Regions from separate parts of the Robertmurraya beringensis genome, predicted to be linked through region 2. Evidence: riboswitches for the same ligand, from Rfam matches in the RefSeq annotation. Region 2 holds a riboswitch; each other region holds the start of a gene.

Region 1 (7,395 bases), on a different contig from region 2:
AATAGGATCAGGAATATTAGGTGCCTCTGCAGCCTTTCACTTAGCGTCAAAGGGAGAGAGTGTTGTCTTGGTTGACCGTACCGAGGTGGGACAAGCCACAAATGCGGCAGCGGGAATTATTTGCCCATGGATTTCGCAAAGACGAAATAAGGCATGGTATGAGTTAGTAAAGCATGGTGCACGTTATTATCCTGAATTAGTTGATAAATTGTCCTCCTATGGAGTAAATCATACGGGATACCGAAAAGTTGGAGCCCTAAGCCTTCATACAAATGAGGAAAAACTGAGGCAAATGGCAGATAGGACCATCAAACGGAGAGAGGATGCACCAGAAATCGGCGAGGTGAACATCTTAACGTATGAAGAAACAAAAGAGGTGTTTCCTCTCGTAGCAGAAGGATATGGAGCGGTTTATGTTTCCGGTGGAGCGAGGGTAGACGGAAGGCTCATGCGTGATGCATTGGTAAAAGCTGCCGTTCAGCTCGGTACGGAATACGTAAGTGGGAATGCTTCACTCGTATGTGAAGATAGCCGTGTGAGTGGAGTGGTGGTTGATGGTAAGGAGTTTGAGGCGGATCAAGTGCTTGTCACGACAGGAGCTTGGACACGAGAGGTGCTGGAGCCCGTTGGGGTGAAATTTCAAGTTTCGGGGCAAAAAGCGCAGATTGTCCATCTAGAATTACCAGGTGTGGATACGTCTAAGTGGCCCGTTGTTATGCCTCCGAATAATCAATATTTAGTCACGTTTGAAGATGGTCGGGTGGTCGTTGGCTCGACACATGAAGACCATAAAGAATTTGATACGAGAGTCACTGCTGGTGGGTTAAATGAAATTATCGGGAAAGCATTAGAGGTATTTCCGGGTTTAGAGGAAGCGACGGTACTTGAAACACGAGTGGGCTTTCGTCCATTTACCCTCGACTTTCTACCAGTGATTGGCCCTGTTCCCGGACTTAAGGGTGTTTTCGTCGCGAATGGACTCGGAGCCTCTGGCCTGACGAGCGGCCCGTTTTTGGGTAGCGAGCTCGCAAAGCTCGCTCTTGGTGAGGAAACTGTACTAGATGTGAGTCGTTATCTGGTAGAGGGTGCGCTCAGATAAGTTTATTTCTCGAAAACATTGATTCAAATCACATCTAAACAAAACGAATCAGGATATGATTGAGTTATAAAAAGGGAAGGGACTGATCATGATGCAAAAACAAAGCTTATCTACCTTTATCACATATAATGAAGGAAAATTTACGAAACGAGTCATTTTTAAAGAAGGAGAGAGTACGGTATTTGTCTTAAACTTTTCGAAAAATCAGGCACTGCCCGCTCATAAACATCCTGGGACAAATGTATTTATTCAGGTGGTGGAGGGAGAAGGAACCTTCCATGTGGATGGAGAAAGCTTGGCTGTAGCAAAGCATGATGTGATTCATTTTACTGGGGAAGAGGAAATGTCTTTCGTTAATGGTAAGGGAAATACGAGCCTGTATGTGATGCTAAACAAGATTCCAGATGAAAGATATGTAAAAGAAATCTAACAAAAAGGCTCACCAGACCTGGTGAGCCTTCCTCATTATTTCTCCTCAGCGGTAGGACGATTTCCGCCTAATTGCAGGCTAGCTTTTCCTTCTTCAAGAAGATGTTGAATGTCTTTAAATTTTACAAATCGCTTATTTTCATCATCAAAAAGCTTGAAGTGAATGGACTCAAGGCTTGTACCTAGAGTAACGGTTGTTGCTTTTTGCAGTGGTGGTGTAGATACATGTGCTTGTTCTAGATTATAGTTTGGAACCTTAGGTGCTAGATGATGCACATGGTGAAAGCCGATGTTTCCAGTTACCCATTGCAAAATCTTCGGAAGCTTGTAATAAGAGCTTCCTTCAACAGCTGCCTTCACATAGTTCCACTCTTCTTCGTGTTCAAAATAGCTGTCTTCATATTGATGTTGTACGTAAAATAACCAAATTCCTAATGCGCCAGCAACAAATAAAATAGGAGCGTGGACAAGAAGGAAAGCTTTCCAGCCAACTAACCAAATCATAAATGCATACAACACAACGATTGCGATATTGTTGAAATAGGTGTTGAGACGTTCTTTGCGTTTAGCATCCTTTACATTGATACGGTTGGTCACAAGGAACAAGAATATCGGTCCTAGAACGAACATGACAAACGGATTGCGGTACATTCTGTATTGAAGGCGTTGAGCTGGTGTAGCAGCTAAATACTCTTCAACTGTCATTACCCAAATATCACCAATGCCACGCTTATCTAAATTTCCGCTTGTTGCGTGGTGAATATTGTGGCTTCTCTTCCACTGTTCGTAAGGGAACATCGTTATAATCCCACTGATGTTACCAACGATCGCATTTGCTTTACGATTTCTAAAGAACGATTGGTGACAGCAATCATGGAAAATGATAAAGATTCGAATCACAAATCCAGAAGCAACGATAGCAAGAGGCAATGTCAACCAATAAGAAATGGATAGACTTGCGTACGCTAAATACCATAAACCGAAGAATGGGATAAATGTGTTAATCATTTGTTTTATACTTTTACTTATATCTGACTTTTCAAAAGGGACAACGCTTTTTCTTAATTCAGCTGTTTTTTGCTTGCTCATAAAAGCCTCCTACAAGGTTTTAAATTTAACTACTGTTATTGTAGTGTTTATGAGCAGGTCATGAAAAGGCATAAATGTATAGAGTGGAACATGACAAATGTCATGTTGCAAGAAAAAATTTAAAGGGAATTACCGGAAAATCCTTCGACAATTCGAAAAATGCAGACATCTGTTTCATGAGCATATGTTTACATACGTTCCCTGTTTCAAGATATACTAATCTGTATACATTTGGATAGGAGGAAATAAAATGTGGCAGGATTTTAAGAAGTTTGCTTTAAAAGGAAATGTGATTGATCTGGCTGTCGGGGTGGTTATAGGTGCGGCGTTTGGAAAAATCGTTAGCTCACTTGTAGACAATATCCTTATGCCGATTGTTGGGCTCTTATTAGGGGGATTTGATTTTACGAACCTACAATATACATATGCTGATGCAACCATCAAGTATGGTCAATTCATACAAAATGTCGTTGATTTCTTTATCATTGCTTTTTCTATTTTCCTATTTGTGAAATTATTACAGAAGTTTAAAAAGAAGCAAGAAGTAAAAACGGAAGAAAAGGCACCAACAACGGAGGAAAAATTGCTTTCGGAAATTCGTGATATTTTAAAGGAACAACAGCAACAAAAGGGTGTGTAAAAAAGGAAAACTCGCCAAATTGGCGAGTTTCTTTATTAGAGTTGCTGATTCCCGCATCTAGGGTTAAGCACCTGAGCTGATAAATAGACGGGGAAATTCCGCTTATTGACTTTAAAAATTTGAAAATGAGGGTTTTTTCTTTGTATAATCGGAAAACCTCATCTTATTTACTCCGAAATGGGCTCCATTCTGTATCTAACCGGAAAACCTCCGCTTATTTTACTGAAAAGACTTATGCCAATTATCATTTTTTCGTTCGATTAGAGTCATGCTAATTTGTATACAAATACTTGGATATTAGTTAAAATAAATTACCAACTAATCCTATAATAAAGGTGTGATATAGATGTCAGCTGATGTTCGTACGATCCCAAAGCCACTTGTGCAAGTCAATCAGTCGGTTATTGTACTTACCGTTATCCTTACTTGGGTTACTAATATGGAATGGCTTTTATTGATTCCTCTACTCTCCGGTATATTTGGCGTTATTTTTCGAATAAATCCGATTATGGAGGTAACGAAGCGGTTTTTAAAAAAAGCACCATCAAAGTATCTGCAAGAAGATTGGGAGCAACAGCAGTTTAATCAAAAAATTGCTATTTTATGCTTAGGGGCAGGGTTTATGGGGTTTGCCTTCAATCTGCCGGTGATAGGGTATATCTTTACCATTCTAGTCGCGATTGCTGCGACCGTTGCCCTACTAGGTTTTTGTATCGGTTGCTTTATTCATTATCAGTGGAAAATGTATCAGTACCGAAAAATGAAGAGTCAATCATAACTTGTAGGTAGGAGTCAGCGCTAATGCTGACTTTTTTTTACTTTTTCTAGGAACTTTTGGAGAATCTTGTCTAACGATTTATGGGCTGTGAGTGAGCTTTGGTCACCGTGGGTGCTAAGGGATTATGATAAAATGTAAACAAGTTTATTACATAAAAAGGGAGCAGAATAGGATGGGAGAAACTAAGAAGAAGCAAGAAATAATTAGCTGGGGTAAATCGGTGTTTATTGCTTTTGCTATCGTAGTCGTCGTTCGTACATTTGTCTTTGCTCCTTATATTGTGGATGGTGCCTCGATGGAACCCACGCTTCACGATCAAGAGAAAATATTTGTGAGCAAAGTCAATACAGACAAAATTGATCGTGAGGACATTGTGATTATTAAAGGAGAAGGCGAAAATTACGTTAAAAGAATTATAGGCTTGCCTGGAGATTTGATCGAAATTAGGGATGATCAGTTACTGATCAATGGTGATGTTCACAGCGAAGAGTATTTAGAAAGTAATCGAGAGCAGGCGCATGACCAAGGTAGTGTGTTAACAGGAGATTATGGACCTATTCTTGTACCGGAAGGGCATTATTTTGTATTAGGTGACAATCGACTTCGCAGTATGGACTCAAGAAACGGCCTTGGTTTTATTAAGAAGGAAAAGATTGTTGGCGTCAGTGAGTTTGTATTTTATCCATTTTCTGATGTTCGAACGGTACAGTAGTAATTAATTCCATTGACATAAAAGCGTTCATGAATTATTCTGGTAAAGCATTTTAATTAAATATTTTCCTCATCAGATAAAAGGTGAGGTAGAGGTTGCGAAAAGTAAGAGTAGATTGGATGAGAGCAAGAGAAGCTCCATGAATTCAGTTGAAAGGAATTTTCGCCGAAGCACTATAATTCTCTAACTATAGTAGCTGGGACTACATCGAATAGGTGTAGGACTGTCATAGCTCGTAAGCTATGTTGAACTATCCAGTGGCCTGATGCGGTTATTGTAAAACACACTGTACTCACGTTTTGGTGTGTTTTTTTTTATGTCTATAGGGACCTCTATTTTGAGAGTTGGGGAATAATAAATAGAAAGGAATAATATCATGGGAAAACAAACGAAGTTAGGCTTATGGATACTAACGGCATTAGTCGTTGGAAATATGGTAGGTTCGGGTATCTTTATGTTGCCACGTTCACTGTCAGAAGCGGCAAGTCCGGCGGGTGTTATTCTTGCTTGGTTATTTACAGGAGCAGGGGTGTTAGTTACAGCGCTTGTGTTCGGGAATTTAGGAATGAGAAAGCCGAACTTAAATGGTGGACCACAAATTTATGCGAAAGAGCTTTTTAAGCCAAATTCTAGAGGCTCTGTTCTTTCTGGGTTTATGGCGACTTGGGGTTATTGGATTGGTAACTTAGCAGGAAATATTGCCATCATTACTACATTTGCTAGTTATTTATCAACGTTCTTTCCTATTTTAACGAGTCAAGCGGAGTTATTTACCGTTGGTTCTTTTACTTTAAAGGTTGGAAATGCATTAACTTTTGCGGTTTGTTCGATTTTATTATGGGGAACACACTTTATTATTTTACGTGGATTAGAAAATGCAGGGAAATTAAACTTTATGGCAACGGCGTCAAAAGTAGCAGGTTTCTTCATTTTCATTATTGTTGCGTTGTTTGCTTTTGAGGCTTCCCATATGCTTCCTATGGTTGAGCCGCGTTTCGATGAGAGTGGGGCAACGGTCGGGCTGATGGGTCAGATTAGTAACGCAGCAGTGGCTACCTTATGGGCATTTATCGGTGTGGAATCCGCGGTTGTTTTTGCGGGACGTGCGAAAAAGCAAATCGACGTCAAGCGTGCTACGATTCTAGGGTTATTCATTGCGTTAGCGATTTATATTGGTGTAAGTACATTAGTGATGGGCTTATTAAGCCAAGAGGCGTTAATCGCTTCAGACAAGCCATTAATTGATGCGATTGTTTCTGTGCTTGGACCTGTTTCTGGAAAAGTGTTAGCAGGTATTGGATTAATCAGCTTATTTGGTTCTACCATCGGTTGGGTGATGCTAAGTGCAGAAGTTCCATACCAAGCAGCCAAGCAAGGTCTGTTTTTACCTTCCTTCTTAAAGGAAAACGAGAAGAATATTCCGGTGTTATCAATGATTATCACAAACTCATTAGGACAGTTATTTATTTTCTCAACGATCTCAAATTCCATCTCTGCGGCGTTTGATTTTGTTATTTACATTGCAACCTTATCTTACCTGGTTCCATACTTCATTGCAGCTGTATTTCAGTTAAAGCTAGTGATGACAGGTGAAACGTATGAAGGCCAAGTAAGATCAAAAATGGTTGACGGTGTCATTGCTTTACTAGCGACCTTATATTCAGTATGGGTGATCTACGCGGGAACAGCCGACATCAAAACCTTCATGTTCGGTGTGGCTCTCCTTGCAAGTGGAATCTTCTTCTACGGCCCAGTAGCAAGAGCCCACAAACAAAAAACAGAAACCAAAAAAGCAGCCTAACGGCGGTGACAGACACCACAAAAAGACAAATGAGGCCAAAGTGTCCACGGAGGGTGTCTGTCACCGTGCGTGGACAAAAAGGGGTAAAGTGTCCTTCCCAGAAGGACACTTTACCCCTTTTGTTATTTAGTGCGCTAGTTCAGCGTGCGACTTTGTTTAGGAATTGCTGCGTTCTAGGATTGGTGGAGAGGGTGAAGATTTCTTCGGGTGTTCCTTTTTCAGCAATGACTCCTTGATCCATGAAGATGACTTGGTCTGCTACGTCTCTTGCGAACTCCATTTCATGGGTAACAACGACCATCGTCATGCCTTCTTCTGCAAGATCCTTCATGACTTTTAATACTTCACCAACCAGCTCCGGATCTAAGGCCGAGGTGGGTTCGTCGAATAATAAGACTTTCGGATCCATCGCCATTGCTCTGGCAATCCCCACGCGTTGCTGTTGGCCGCCTGACAGTTGGTGAGGGTACATCTCCGCACGGTCACTCAGTCCAACCTTGGCAAGTAAATCGAGAGAACGCTTTTTGGCATCCGTCTTTGATCGTTTTAACACCACGACTTGGCCTTCCATTATATTCTCAACAACTGTTAAGTGTGGAAAAAGGTTGTACGATTGAAACACCATGCCCGTTTGTTGACGGAAGAGGGTCATTTGAGTCGGTTTTAGCTTCGTTCCTGATTGAAACTGAAGTTCTTTTTCCCCAATCGTAATTGCCCCTTGATTTGGAATCTCCAATAAATTAAGACAGCGTAAAAGAGTCGTTTTCCCTGAACCAGATGGGCCAATAACAACAGCCGTTTTTCCCTTTTCAACCTCTAAGTTAATTCCTTTTAAAACGTCAATATC
Region 2 (3,856 bases):
TTGGTTCATGAAGACCACTCGATCCGATACTTCTTTGGCAAATTCCATTTCATGCGTCACGATCAACATCGTCAGACCTGATTCTGCGAGTTCCTTCATGACTTTCAGAACTTCTCCTACCATTTCTGGATCTAGTGCAGATGTTGGTTCATCAAATAGCATCACATCTGGGTCCATGGAAAGGGCTCTAGCAATGGCCACACGTTGCTTTTGTCCACCAGACAGTTGCTTAGGCTTTGCGTTAATATATTTATCCATTCCAACCACCTTCAAGTACTTCATCGCTACTTTTTCGGCTTCTTCCTTGGAGCGTTTGAGTACTTTAACTTGTCCTACCACACAGTTCATTAGAACATTGTGATTGTTAAAAAGGTTAAATTGTTGGAACACCATACCTAAATGCTGTCGGTAAGCCGCTACATCATGCTTGTCATCTAGTATATTTTCGCCATGATAAATAATTTTTCCGCCGCTTGGCTTTTCTAAAAGATTCACACATCGAAGAAGAGTGGATTTACCAGAACCTGAAGAACCGATAATGGTCACTACTTCTCCTTTGTTCACTGAAAAATTAATGTCTTTTAATACTTCATGAGTTCCAAAGGATTTGTTTAAATGCTGAATATCAATAATCTTTTCCAAAGTCTCTCCTCCTTCTCTCATTACTTTTGAGCCACTTCTACTTGTGTTTCGTTAACAATCATCGTATAGCTATCAGAGCCATCTAACTTCTTTTCGATATAAAGCAAGATTCTTGTCACAATAAACGTCATTACAAAATAAATCAGACACGCAACGAAGAAAGATTCAAAATATCTAAAGTTATTGCCTGAAATCGATTTGGTAACAAAAAATAACTCGGTCACGGAAATGACATTCAGAACGGACGTATCTTTAATATTAATAACAAATTGATTTCCTGTTGCAGGTAAAATATTTCGAATGACCTGTGGCAATACCACATTCCACATCGTTTGTAGATGATTCATTCCGATCGCATGTGCGGCTTCAAACTGCCCTTTTTCAATCGAAACAATTCCACCACGTACAATTTCCGCCATATAAGCTCCTGTATTGATCGATACGACAAAAATAGCGGCCACAAACACATTCATATCGATACCGAATGCCAAGGCAGATCCATAGAAAATAACCATGGCTTGTACAATCATCGGTGTTCCACGGAAGAACTCTATATATATAGAAAGAATCAGGTTTATTACTTTTAAAAATATTTTCTTCCCACCACGGTCAGGCATGGGGATCGTTCGTATAACCCCTGCTAATAATCCAATCATTGCCCCAAAAATCGTTCCAACCAAAGCTATTAAAAGGGTTAACCCAGCACCACGAAGGAACATAGGCCAGTTTTCCGCAATGATTTTAATCACCCATTCAAGACTCATCATTTCTCCTCCTTACCGTATAAAACCGACTGTATGCATATATACAGCCGGTTTCTGAATTCTATTTTGCTGCAGGTTGATTCTGAATAGCGCTATCCATGATGCTTGTGCGCTCTTCCTCTGAGATACCTGCTAAAATTTCATTGATTTTCTCTGTTAAATCACTGTCTTTTTTCAAACCGACTGCGATCGCTGTATCATCTTCTGATGTTTCAAAGCCATCTTCAAATTCAACCATCACATAGTTTTCATTGGCAGCAGATGCACTAACTCCTTCAGGACGTTCTGAAACATATCCATCAATGATCCCTGATTCTAGAGCAACTCTCATTGCCGGGAAGTTGTCCATCGCCGTTTTCTTGTTTACACCTTCGATTTGATCAATCACATTGTAGTGGAATGTATTTAATTGAGCTGTGATTTTCGCACCTTTGAAATCATGGATTGAAGTAGCTCCTTCATACTTGCTGCCTTTTTTCACAACCATTACTAAATTTGACTTGTAGTAATTATCCGTAAAGTCTATGGTTTCCTTACGCTCAGCTGTTGGTGACATTCCAGCAATAATCGCATCAATTTTACCTGATGTTAAAGCTGGTACTAAGCCATCCCACTCTGTTTTAACAATCACTAACTCTTTACCTAATCCTTCAGCGACCTTCTTTGCGATTTCCACATCATATCCACCTGCATACTCTGCAGAACCATCAATTTTAACTCCACCGTTAGAATCGTCGTTTTGAGTCCAGTTAAAAGGAGCATAACCCGCTTCCAAACCTACCTTAAATGTATTATCTTCTGATGATCCAGAATCAGAACCATTACTTGATCCACATCCTGCTAATAAAAGAATCGATGAAACCAACAAAACTATGAATAATGATAACTTGTTTTTCATGATGTCTTTCCCCCTGTTATTTTATCGTACTAAAACAAAAAACGACCTGAGATAAACTCAGGTCGCGTTATGCATAGTTGTCCTAAAGTCCCCTCTTTTATCCCAAATGAGATAGCACAACTCAATAAACGACTAAGTTTATCGAGACAGTCCTGCAGCTCTTAACTACAGACCCAGCATGTAATACCGAGAATATTACAAACTTCGGCGACATTTCCTTCTCCTTAGCATCATTGCTTCTCAAACTCCACTAAAGACTGTTAAATATCGCGCCTCTACCCCACTGTTAAAAGTGAGGTTTTATTCAATTATTTTCTTATACTACAATACTATCTTTTAGTTCGTCAACTAGGTTTTTTGTGACAAATTGCATCTGGACCTGTTACGACATATTTAGAGATGGATAATGGCCATGAACCTTAGTTCATGACCACGAATAACTTACAGACTTTTCTTGAGTACCACAAATAAATATTAAGTTGTGGCCAACATTTCATTACCATCTAATTCATCTCGAATTTCTCCAACAATTTCAGATAAAATATCCTCCATCGTAACAAGACCGACGCTAACACCTTGATCATCCGTCACAATGGCCATATGAGTACGAGTTTGTTGCATCTTTAGAAATACATCCTTAATCGAGATCGATTGCTTAAATCGAGGGATGTCATGGATGAAATCACCAATCTCACCCTTTCTTCCAGCCGCAATGCTTGTAAGCATTTCCTTAGTATTGATAAATCCAATAAAATCTTTTGTTTTATCACTCATGTCATTTACTGGATAACGAGTAAAATCATACTTATCAATCACTTCAATTATTTCGGCTAAGGATTGATGCTTTTCAAGTGTAATCATTTCGGATTTAGGAATCATGATATCCTTTAGCTGTCTTTCATCAAACGCAAAGATATTTTTTAAATAGGCAAGCTCTGTTTGGTTGATTTCTCCGCCTGCATAGCTTTGCGCAACAATCAGCTTTAACTCTTCCTCAGAATGGACTGTATCGTGACCGGACGGCTTTACACCGAATAGGTTAAGAAGCTGTCGAGCAGATCCATTTAGGACACGAATCACTGGGCTCATGATATATCCAAACCAATAAAGCGGTGGGGCTAATAATAACGTCATTTTTTCTGAGTATTGAATGGCTAATGTTTTAGGAGCAAGCTCACCAATCACTACGTGTAGGAGTGAAACAACAGTCAATGCAATAAAGTATGAAAGCATTGTTGCTACAGCAGCAGGGATATTGAACTCTTCAAACAAAGGCTGTAGTATTTTTTGTACTGTCGGTTCACCTAATGCACCTAACACCAGAGCTGTAATCGTAATCCCCAACTGACAAGCAGATAAATAGTAATCTAGCTCCTTTGCTACTTTTTTCGCTAACTTTGCCTTCTTATTTCCTTCAGCTATCAATTGATCGATTCTTGACATTCTAACCTTCAAAATTGCGAATTCTGCTCCAACAAAGAATGCTGTCAACAGGATGAATACTGCTATCAAAAATAAATTTAAGATTATCATTCCGTCCAATTATTTCCCT
Region 3 (7,395 bases), on a different contig from region 2:
TTGCTAAGAGAAGTACTTATTCCAGACATTCTAGGAAGAGAAACGGCTTCTATTTTATACTGGGCAGGTAAGGCTTTAGCCAGAAAGTACCCTTTGCAGTCGGTCGAAGATATCATTGCTTTTTTCCAACAGGCAGGTTGGGGCACACTACAAATTAAAACTGAAAAAAAGAATGAACTTGAATTTGAATTATCGAGTGACCTAATCAGAAATCGCTTTAAAGAGTATCCAGAATGTCACTTCCAGTTGGAAGCGGGATTCTTAGCACAACAAATGGAAACGCAAAAACAAGTGATTGCTGAAGCGTATGAACACCCCAAGAAAAAGCTTGCTACGGTTTCCTTCACCGTGCGTTGGGATAAAAAGGATTCAATTGATTAATACATAAAAAGCTTTCATATTTTTTTATGAAAGCTTTTTAGTTTGACCTTTTTTCTTCAAGTCGTTGGTTTATGCCTTAACAGACTTTCCAGACAACTCAAATGCTTCATGAAGAGCTTCAACTGCTTTCAGCATCTGTGCTTCCTCTATCACTGTAGAGACCTTAATTTCAGAGGTACTCACCATCTTTACCTGAATTCCCCCTGCGGCTAACACTTCAAACATTTCTGCTGCAACCCCAGGATTAGAGATCATCCCTGAACCAACAATGGACACTTTTGCAAGGTTTGGCTCTGCTTCAATACCTTCATATTGCAACTCACTTTTATGAGACTGTAAAACTGCCATCGTTTCTTCCAAATCAGAGCTTTTAATAGAAAAAGATAAATTTGTCGTCGATTCATTCGTCATACTTTGAATGATGATATCAACGTTTAAATGATTCTTTGCTAAAATGCTGAAAATGGTTGACAGATTGGTTAATCCATTTGGAAGTCCTAACACACTCACTCTCGTAATTTCATCTTCAAAGGCAACCCCACGTACAACTAAACTTTGTTCCATTGATACTTCCTCCTCAATTATCGTTCCATTTTCTCGCTCCATACTTGACCTTACTTCAAGTGGGACTGCGTAATTTTTTGCATATTCAACGGCCCTTGGATGTAACACTCCCGCACCTAAGTTAGCTAACTCTAACATTTCATCATAAGAAACTGACTTAAGCTTTCTTGCCTCTTTTACATAACGTGGATCTGTTGTAAATACTCCTGTTACATCGGTATAAATATCACATTTATCAGCTTTCAATGCGGCTGCTAATGCCACTGCAGTTGTATCGGATCCCCCTCTACCTAAAGTTGACACCGCTCCGTCAATCGCAATTCCTTGAAATCCTGCAACCACAACTATTTTCCCTTTATGTAGCTCTGTTTGGATTTTACTTGTATTAATGTGTAAAATCCTAGCATTTCCATGAACTGCCTCCGTCTCAATTCCCGCTTGCCAACCTGTAAAGGAGATTGCTTCATAGCCTTTTTCTATTAACACCATTGAGAGTAATGCAATAGTCACTTGCTCACCTGTTGTAAGAAGCATATCCATTTCACGTTTATTTGGACGACTTGAGATTTGACTGGCTAGACCCACTAATTCGTCTGTTGTTTTTCCCATGGCAGACACAACCACCACTACATCGTTCCCTCTCAACTTTTCTTCAATTACTCGATCGGCCACATGCTTAATACGATCTACATTTCCTACCGAAGTACCACCAAACTTTTGGACAACCAATCCCATATTTTCCCCTACTTTCTTTTCATCTCTTTCATGGGCTTTTTTTGAAAATACAAAAAAGCCATGAGAGATATCTCATGGCTGCGTGAATGCACGTACATAAATACGGACTTATACACAGTGAGATAGCTCTCCAAGACATACCGTCTTGACAATCCAGTATTTATTCAACACAGGACCAGCAGATATGGCAATTCAGAGACCTATCCACTTCGGCGAACATCCCCTTTCACAGCTTTTCATTGAATCTCAGTATTCTCAAAGCTGGTACTAATGGAGCTCGCACCTCTACCTTCACTTAACAATTAAGTGATTAATATAAAATTTTCCTAATTATAGCACAGCCTCCTGGTGACGGCAATGCTATTCTTGTAGTTTTCTCATTAATAAATCTACTGTATTTTGTGGAAGTCCTATGGATAAAAAGTCCTCTTTGGTTGCTTCCTTCATTTTTTTTACCGACCCAAAGGCTTTTAATAATTGCTTCTTCCTTTTCTCTCCGATTCCTGGAACGTCATCCAAAATCGACTGAAACACGTTTTTTCCTCGAAGTTGCCTGTGAAACGTGATGGCAAATCGATGTACTTCGTCTTGAATTCGTTGAAGCAAATAAAACTCCTGGCTATTCCGTTCAAGCGGAACCACCTCTAATGGCTTTCCGTACAATAACTGCGAGGTTCTATGTTTATCATTTTTCACCAGTCCAGTTATCGGAATGTCTAGACCTAGTTCATTTTCCAAAATATCTCTTACTGCTTCTACATGTCCCTTTCCACCGTCTATCATAATCAGATCAGGAAGCGGAAGATTTTCTTTTAGTACACGAGAATATCGGCGTCTTGTTACTTCCCTCATTGATTCATAATCATCAGGACCCTCAACAGATTTAATCTTGTATTTTCGATACTCTCTTTTGGCTGGCTTTCCGTCAATAAATACAACCATCGCTGATACAGGGTCTGTTCCTTGGATGTTTGAGTTGTCAAATGCTTCAATTCGGTGAGGGGTATAAATGGCCAGTTGCTCTCCTAGTTGCTCGACTGCTTTAATCGTTCTCTCTTCATCTCGCTCAACAAGTGAAAATTTTTCTTTTAAAGCAATGATTGCATTTTTAGTAGCTAACTCGACTAGGTCCTTTTTCTGTCCACGTTTCGGCTGCAAAACTTTTGTTTGTAGGAGTTGTTCCGCTAATTCTAGATCGACTTCATCACGTAACAAAATCTCCTTTGGTTTAAAATGACTAGATTGATCGTAAAATTGACCTAAAAACGTTAAAAATTCCTCTTCCGCTTCTCCGTAAATAGGGAACATGGAAATGTCTCTCTCAATCAGCTTGCCTTGGCGAACAAAAAATACTTGAACACACATCCACCCTTTATCAACCGAATAGCCGAACACATCTCGGTCTGTAAAATCAGTGGTTGTCATTTTTTGTTTTTCCATGGTTGCTTCGATGTGGGCTATTTTATCCCGGAAATCCTTCGCTCTTTCAAAATCAAGTTCTTCTGCAGCAGCTTGCATCTTAAGTGTAAGGTCTTTTTTTATGTCCTTGTAACCACCATTTAAAAATCTTGTAATTTCTTCTACAAGTTCTTTATAAGTGGATTCTTTTACTTCCTTCACACAGGGAGCCAAACATTGACCTAGATGATAATATAAGCACACTCTATCAGGCAAAGTTGAGCATTTTCTTAAAGGATAAATCCGATCCAAAAGCTTTTTGGTTTCGTTCGCAGCCGAGACATTTGGATACGGTCCAAAATATTTCCCTTTGTCCTTCTTCACCTTACGGGTTGTAATCAGGCGAGGATGCCTTTCTGCCGTTAACTTAATAAATGGATACGTTTTATCGTCCTTTAGCATCACATTATACTTTGGATCGTGTTTCTTTATTAAATTTAACTCTAGAATTAATGCTTCAATATTGGAAGATGTAACGATATATTCGAAATCCTCTATTTCAGAAACAAGCCTTTGCGTTTTTCCATCGTGAGACCCAGTAAAGTACGATCTGACACGGTTTTTCAATACTTTCGCTTTACCAACATATATAATGGTCCCTTGCCGATCCTTCATCAAATAACATCCAGGTTGATCAGGTAATAAAGCAAGTTTATTTTTTATCATCTCATTCAAAAGGGTCACCTCCAACTACAAAACTCTATGATTTTATTATAAAGTTTTTTTGAGGGGATAAATAGTAGGAGCCAACTGGAAAAGAAAAAACCACTCAGATGAGTGGTTTACGCATTTTATAAATGTGAGTTTAAGCGCTCTTCTAAAGCTTCTTTCGGTTGGAAGCCGACAACTTTATCAATTACTTCTCCATCTTTCATGATAAGAAGTGTTGGAATGCTCATTACTCCATACTTCGCTGCAGTTTCTTGGTTTTCGTCAACATCAATTTTAACGATTTTGACTTTGTCTCCCATTTCAGAATCAAGCTCTTGAAGAACTGGAGCAATCATCTTACATGGACCACACCATGGAGCCCAAAAGTCTGCAAGCACTAGGCCTGTACCTGTTTCTGTTGAAAAGTTTTGATCTGTAGCATTTGAAATAGCCATTTTCATGCCTCCTTAAGTATTGCTTCGAGAAGTAAATCTCGATTGCGTTTAGTAGTAAAATACTATCGTCAGTATATCACCGTTTTTCAGTCGATGCTAATAAAATGTCTCGCTGTTGTTTTCTTATGTAATTTGCCCAATTTATAAAACGATATTCTTTCATTGATACAGCATGAAAGTTGAAAGAGCGGCTCTTTTAAACCGCTCTTTGACCGTTACGCATTGATTTTCAATTTTTTAAATTCCTCTGTTAATAGTGGGACCACTTCAAACAAATCTCCGACAATTCCATAGTCAGCCACTTTAAAAATATTTGCTTCCGGGTCTTTATTGATAGCCACGATAACCTTTGAGTTAGACATTCCAGCTAAATGCTGAATCGCTCCAGAAATTCCACAAGCAATATAAAGGTCCGGTGTCACGACTTTTCCTGTTTGACCAATTTGTAAGGAATAATCGCAGTACTCTGCATCACATGCACCCCTTGAAGCTCCTACTGCTCCTCCTAATACAGTAGCAAGTTCTTTTAAAGGTTTAAAGCCCTCTTCGCTCTTCACACCACGTCCACCGGCAATAACAACTTTTGCTTCAGAAAGATCTACACCCTCACTTGCTTTTCGTACAACCTCTTTAATAATGGTACGTAGATCTTTTATGTCAACCGTTAAAGAATTGACTTCTCCTGAAAGCGATTCATCCTTTGGAAGGGCAGGAATGTTATTCGGTCGGACGGTAGCAAAAATAAGTCCTTCCGTCACTATCTTCTTTTCAAAAGCTTTACCTGAGTAGATAGGTCTGGTAAATACAACATTTCCACCAGCCACTTCAATAGCTGTTGCATCAGAGATTAATCCAGAATTCAATTTCCCAGCAATTCTTGGAGAAAGATCTTTCCCCAGTGCTGTGTGTCCAAACACAAGTCCCTCTGGCTTTTCTTCTTCAATCACAGCCAAGAGTGCTTGCGAATAACCATCAGATGTATATTGAGCAAGCTCGGCATGTTCAACCACCACCACGCGGCTAGCTCCATACTGAATGAACTCCTGTCCTAAAGCGCTTACACTTTTACCAACTAAAACACCAACCACTTCTCCACCTTCAGAAATTACCTTCCCCGCAGACAATGCTTCAAAAGACACATTACGTAAAGCTCCGTCTCTAACTTCCCCTAAAACTAACACTTTTCTAGCCATCAAGTTTCCCTCCTGTAAAATTTATTTCCGCTCGTATAAAAAAGAATGATTATACTACCTTTGCTTCTGTATGAAGAAGAGAAACAAGTTCTTTTACTTGATCGTTCAAGTCACCTGCTAACACCTTACCAGCTTCTTTTTTTGGTGGTAAGTAAATTTCAATTGTCTTTGTTTTAGCTTCTACATCATCTTCTTCTAAGTCAAGATCTTCTAATTCTAACTCTTCTAACGGTTTTTTCTTTGCCTTCATGATTCCAGGTAAAGAAGGATATCTTGGTTCATTTAATCCTTGCTGTGCCGTTACTAATAGGGGAAGACTGGTCTCAATGACTTCTGAATCGCCTTCAACATCGCGAACAACCGTTGCATTTGTCCCCTGTATGTCAAGCTTAGTAATAGTTGTTACATAAGGGATTTCAAGTAATTCTGCCACACGTGGGCCGACCTGACCTGAACCACCATCAATAGCTACATTTCCAGCGATAATTAAATCAACTTCTTGATCTTTTAAGTATTGAGCAATGATTTTGGCTGTTGTATTCTGGTCAGAAGCTTCAATCTCTTCTTCAATATTTATAAGTACCGCTTTATCTGCTCCCATAGCTAAAGCAGTGCGAAGCTGTTTCTCCGATTCTTCACCACCAACAGAAATAACGGTTACTTCGCCACCATGTGCATCACGAACTTGAATGGCTTCTTCAACCGCATATTCATCATAAGGATTGATGATAAATTCAGCACCATCTTCATTAATCTTTCCGCCAGCAATCGTTATTTTCTCTTCCGTATCAAACGTTCTCTTTAACAATACAAAGATATTCATAAGTTCCCCTCCTATATATCTAAACATTTAGTTGGTTCTAAAGATTAAGAAAATTTAATGTAAAAAAATTTATTTTCCCGTAAACTTAGGTTCTCTCTTTTCGATGAACGCAGAAATACCTTCTTGCCCATCTTTCGATAAGAAAACCCTTTCAAATAACTCTACCTCTTTTTTTACACCTGAATAATACTCATCTGTCTTACCAAAGTTAAGTAATTCAATTGCTGCGCTAAGTGCAATAGGACTCTTCTTTGCGATTTTCCTTGCCATTTTATAAGCCTGATCAAGTAACTCTTCCTCACGATAAGCATGATTTGCAAGTCCGTATTGAACCGCTTCTACTCCCGTGATTGCCTCACTTGTAAACAACATTTCTGCAGCCCTAGCTACCCCCACATATCTAGGCAGGCGTTGAGAACCAGCAAAGCCAGGTACCAAACCAAGTTGAAGCTCCGGTAAGCCTAGTTTGGCATTTTCTGTGACAAGTCGGAAATGACATGCCATCGCAAGCTCCAAGCCTCCGCCTAAAGCAGCCCCATGAATGACGGCAATAATTGGTTTTGGGTAACGCTCCATTCGTTCAAACAAATCTTGACCAAGAGTGGAAAGACTACCAAAATCCTCACCTGTAGAAATCGTTGTAAACTCTTTAATATCTGCTCCTGCTGAGAAAAATCTCCCCTCACCACGCAATACGATAACTCGAATATCCTGATGAAATTCGATTTCATCAAGAATATCCGACAGTTCTTTTAACACTTGAGATGATAACGCATTCGCTGGAGGACGTTCAATTTTAATTGTTGCAATGAACTCTTCATGAGACCAATGCAAAAAGCCCATGGGTTCTCCCCCTCATTCGTATAGTAATGATTATCTCTTTTCACACCCGTTAATTAATAGTTTCTGAACCGGTTCTGCAAGTGCTGTTAAATCATATTTTTGCTCATTCATGACCCAAGTTGTAACAGTTTCATCCATTGTTCCAAAGATCATCTGCCTTGCCAAGCGAATATCAAGATCTTCTGAAAATTCACCAGAATCTCTTCCCTCAATAAGTATATTGTCAACCACATGTAAATAACCTTTTAATACTTCATTAATTTTTAAGCGAAGGTCTTTATTTGATTGTCGC

The links. A riboswitch is a leader RNA that binds a small molecule or an ion and turns the genes downstream of it on or off. The one in region 2 is predicted to bind lysine.
Region 1: it holds a riboswitch for lysine, as region 2 does, so the genes downstream of both, ACFFHF_RS20685 (amino acid permease) here and ACFFHF_RS12625 (transporter substrate-binding domain-containing protein) in region 2, are expected to answer to the same signal.
Region 3: it holds a riboswitch for lysine, as region 2 does, so the genes downstream of both, ACFFHF_RS02850 (aspartate kinase) here and ACFFHF_RS12625 (transporter substrate-binding domain-containing protein) in region 2, are expected to answer to the same signal.

What each region holds. Positions count from the first base shown of each region.
Region 1 covers NZ_JBHLUU010000123.1:51,427-58,821, forward strand. Annotated here, with positions in the region: gene ACFFHF_RS20655 (NAD(P)/FAD-dependent oxidoreductase) at 1-1,099, shown strand, start outside; gene ACFFHF_RS20660 (cupin domain-containing protein) at 1,188-1,529, shown strand; gene desA (Delta(5) desaturase DesA) at 1,565-2,617, opposite strand; gene mscL (large conductance mechanosensitive channel protein MscL) at 2,868-3,257, shown strand; gene ACFFHF_RS20675 (DUF4395 domain-containing protein) at 3,604-4,035, shown strand; gene lepB (signal peptidase I) at 4,208-4,747, shown strand; lysine riboswitch at 4,829-5,008, shown strand; gene ACFFHF_RS20685 (amino acid permease) at 5,124-6,548, shown strand; gene ACFFHF_RS20690 (amino acid ABC transporter ATP-binding protein) at 6,688-7,395, opposite strand, start outside.
Region 2 covers NZ_JBHLUU010000088.1:345-4,200, forward strand. Annotated here, with positions in the region: gene ACFFHF_RS12615 (amino acid ABC transporter ATP-binding protein) at 1-642, opposite strand, end outside; gene ACFFHF_RS12620 (amino acid ABC transporter permease) at 663-1,406, opposite strand; gene ACFFHF_RS12625 (transporter substrate-binding domain-containing protein) at 1,468-2,304, opposite strand; lysine riboswitch at 2,409-2,590, opposite strand; gene ACFFHF_RS12630 (CNNM domain-containing protein) at 2,779-3,846, opposite strand.
Region 3 covers NZ_JBHLUU010000015.1:105,913-113,307, reverse strand. Annotated here, with positions in the region: gene ACFFHF_RS02855 (YslB family protein) at 1-381, shown strand, start outside; gene ACFFHF_RS02850 (aspartate kinase) at 451-1,680, opposite strand; lysine riboswitch at 1,796-1,976, opposite strand; gene uvrC (excinuclease ABC subunit UvrC) at 2,041-3,813, opposite strand; gene trxA (thioredoxin) at 3,930-4,244, opposite strand; gene ACFFHF_RS02835 (electron transfer flavoprotein subunit alpha/FixB family protein) at 4,460-5,437, opposite strand; gene ACFFHF_RS02830 (electron transfer flavoprotein subunit beta/FixA family protein) at 5,487-6,260, opposite strand; gene ACFFHF_RS02825 (enoyl-CoA hydratase) at 6,330-7,103, opposite strand; gene fadR (fatty acid metabolism transcriptional regulator FadR) at 7,134-7,395, opposite strand, start outside.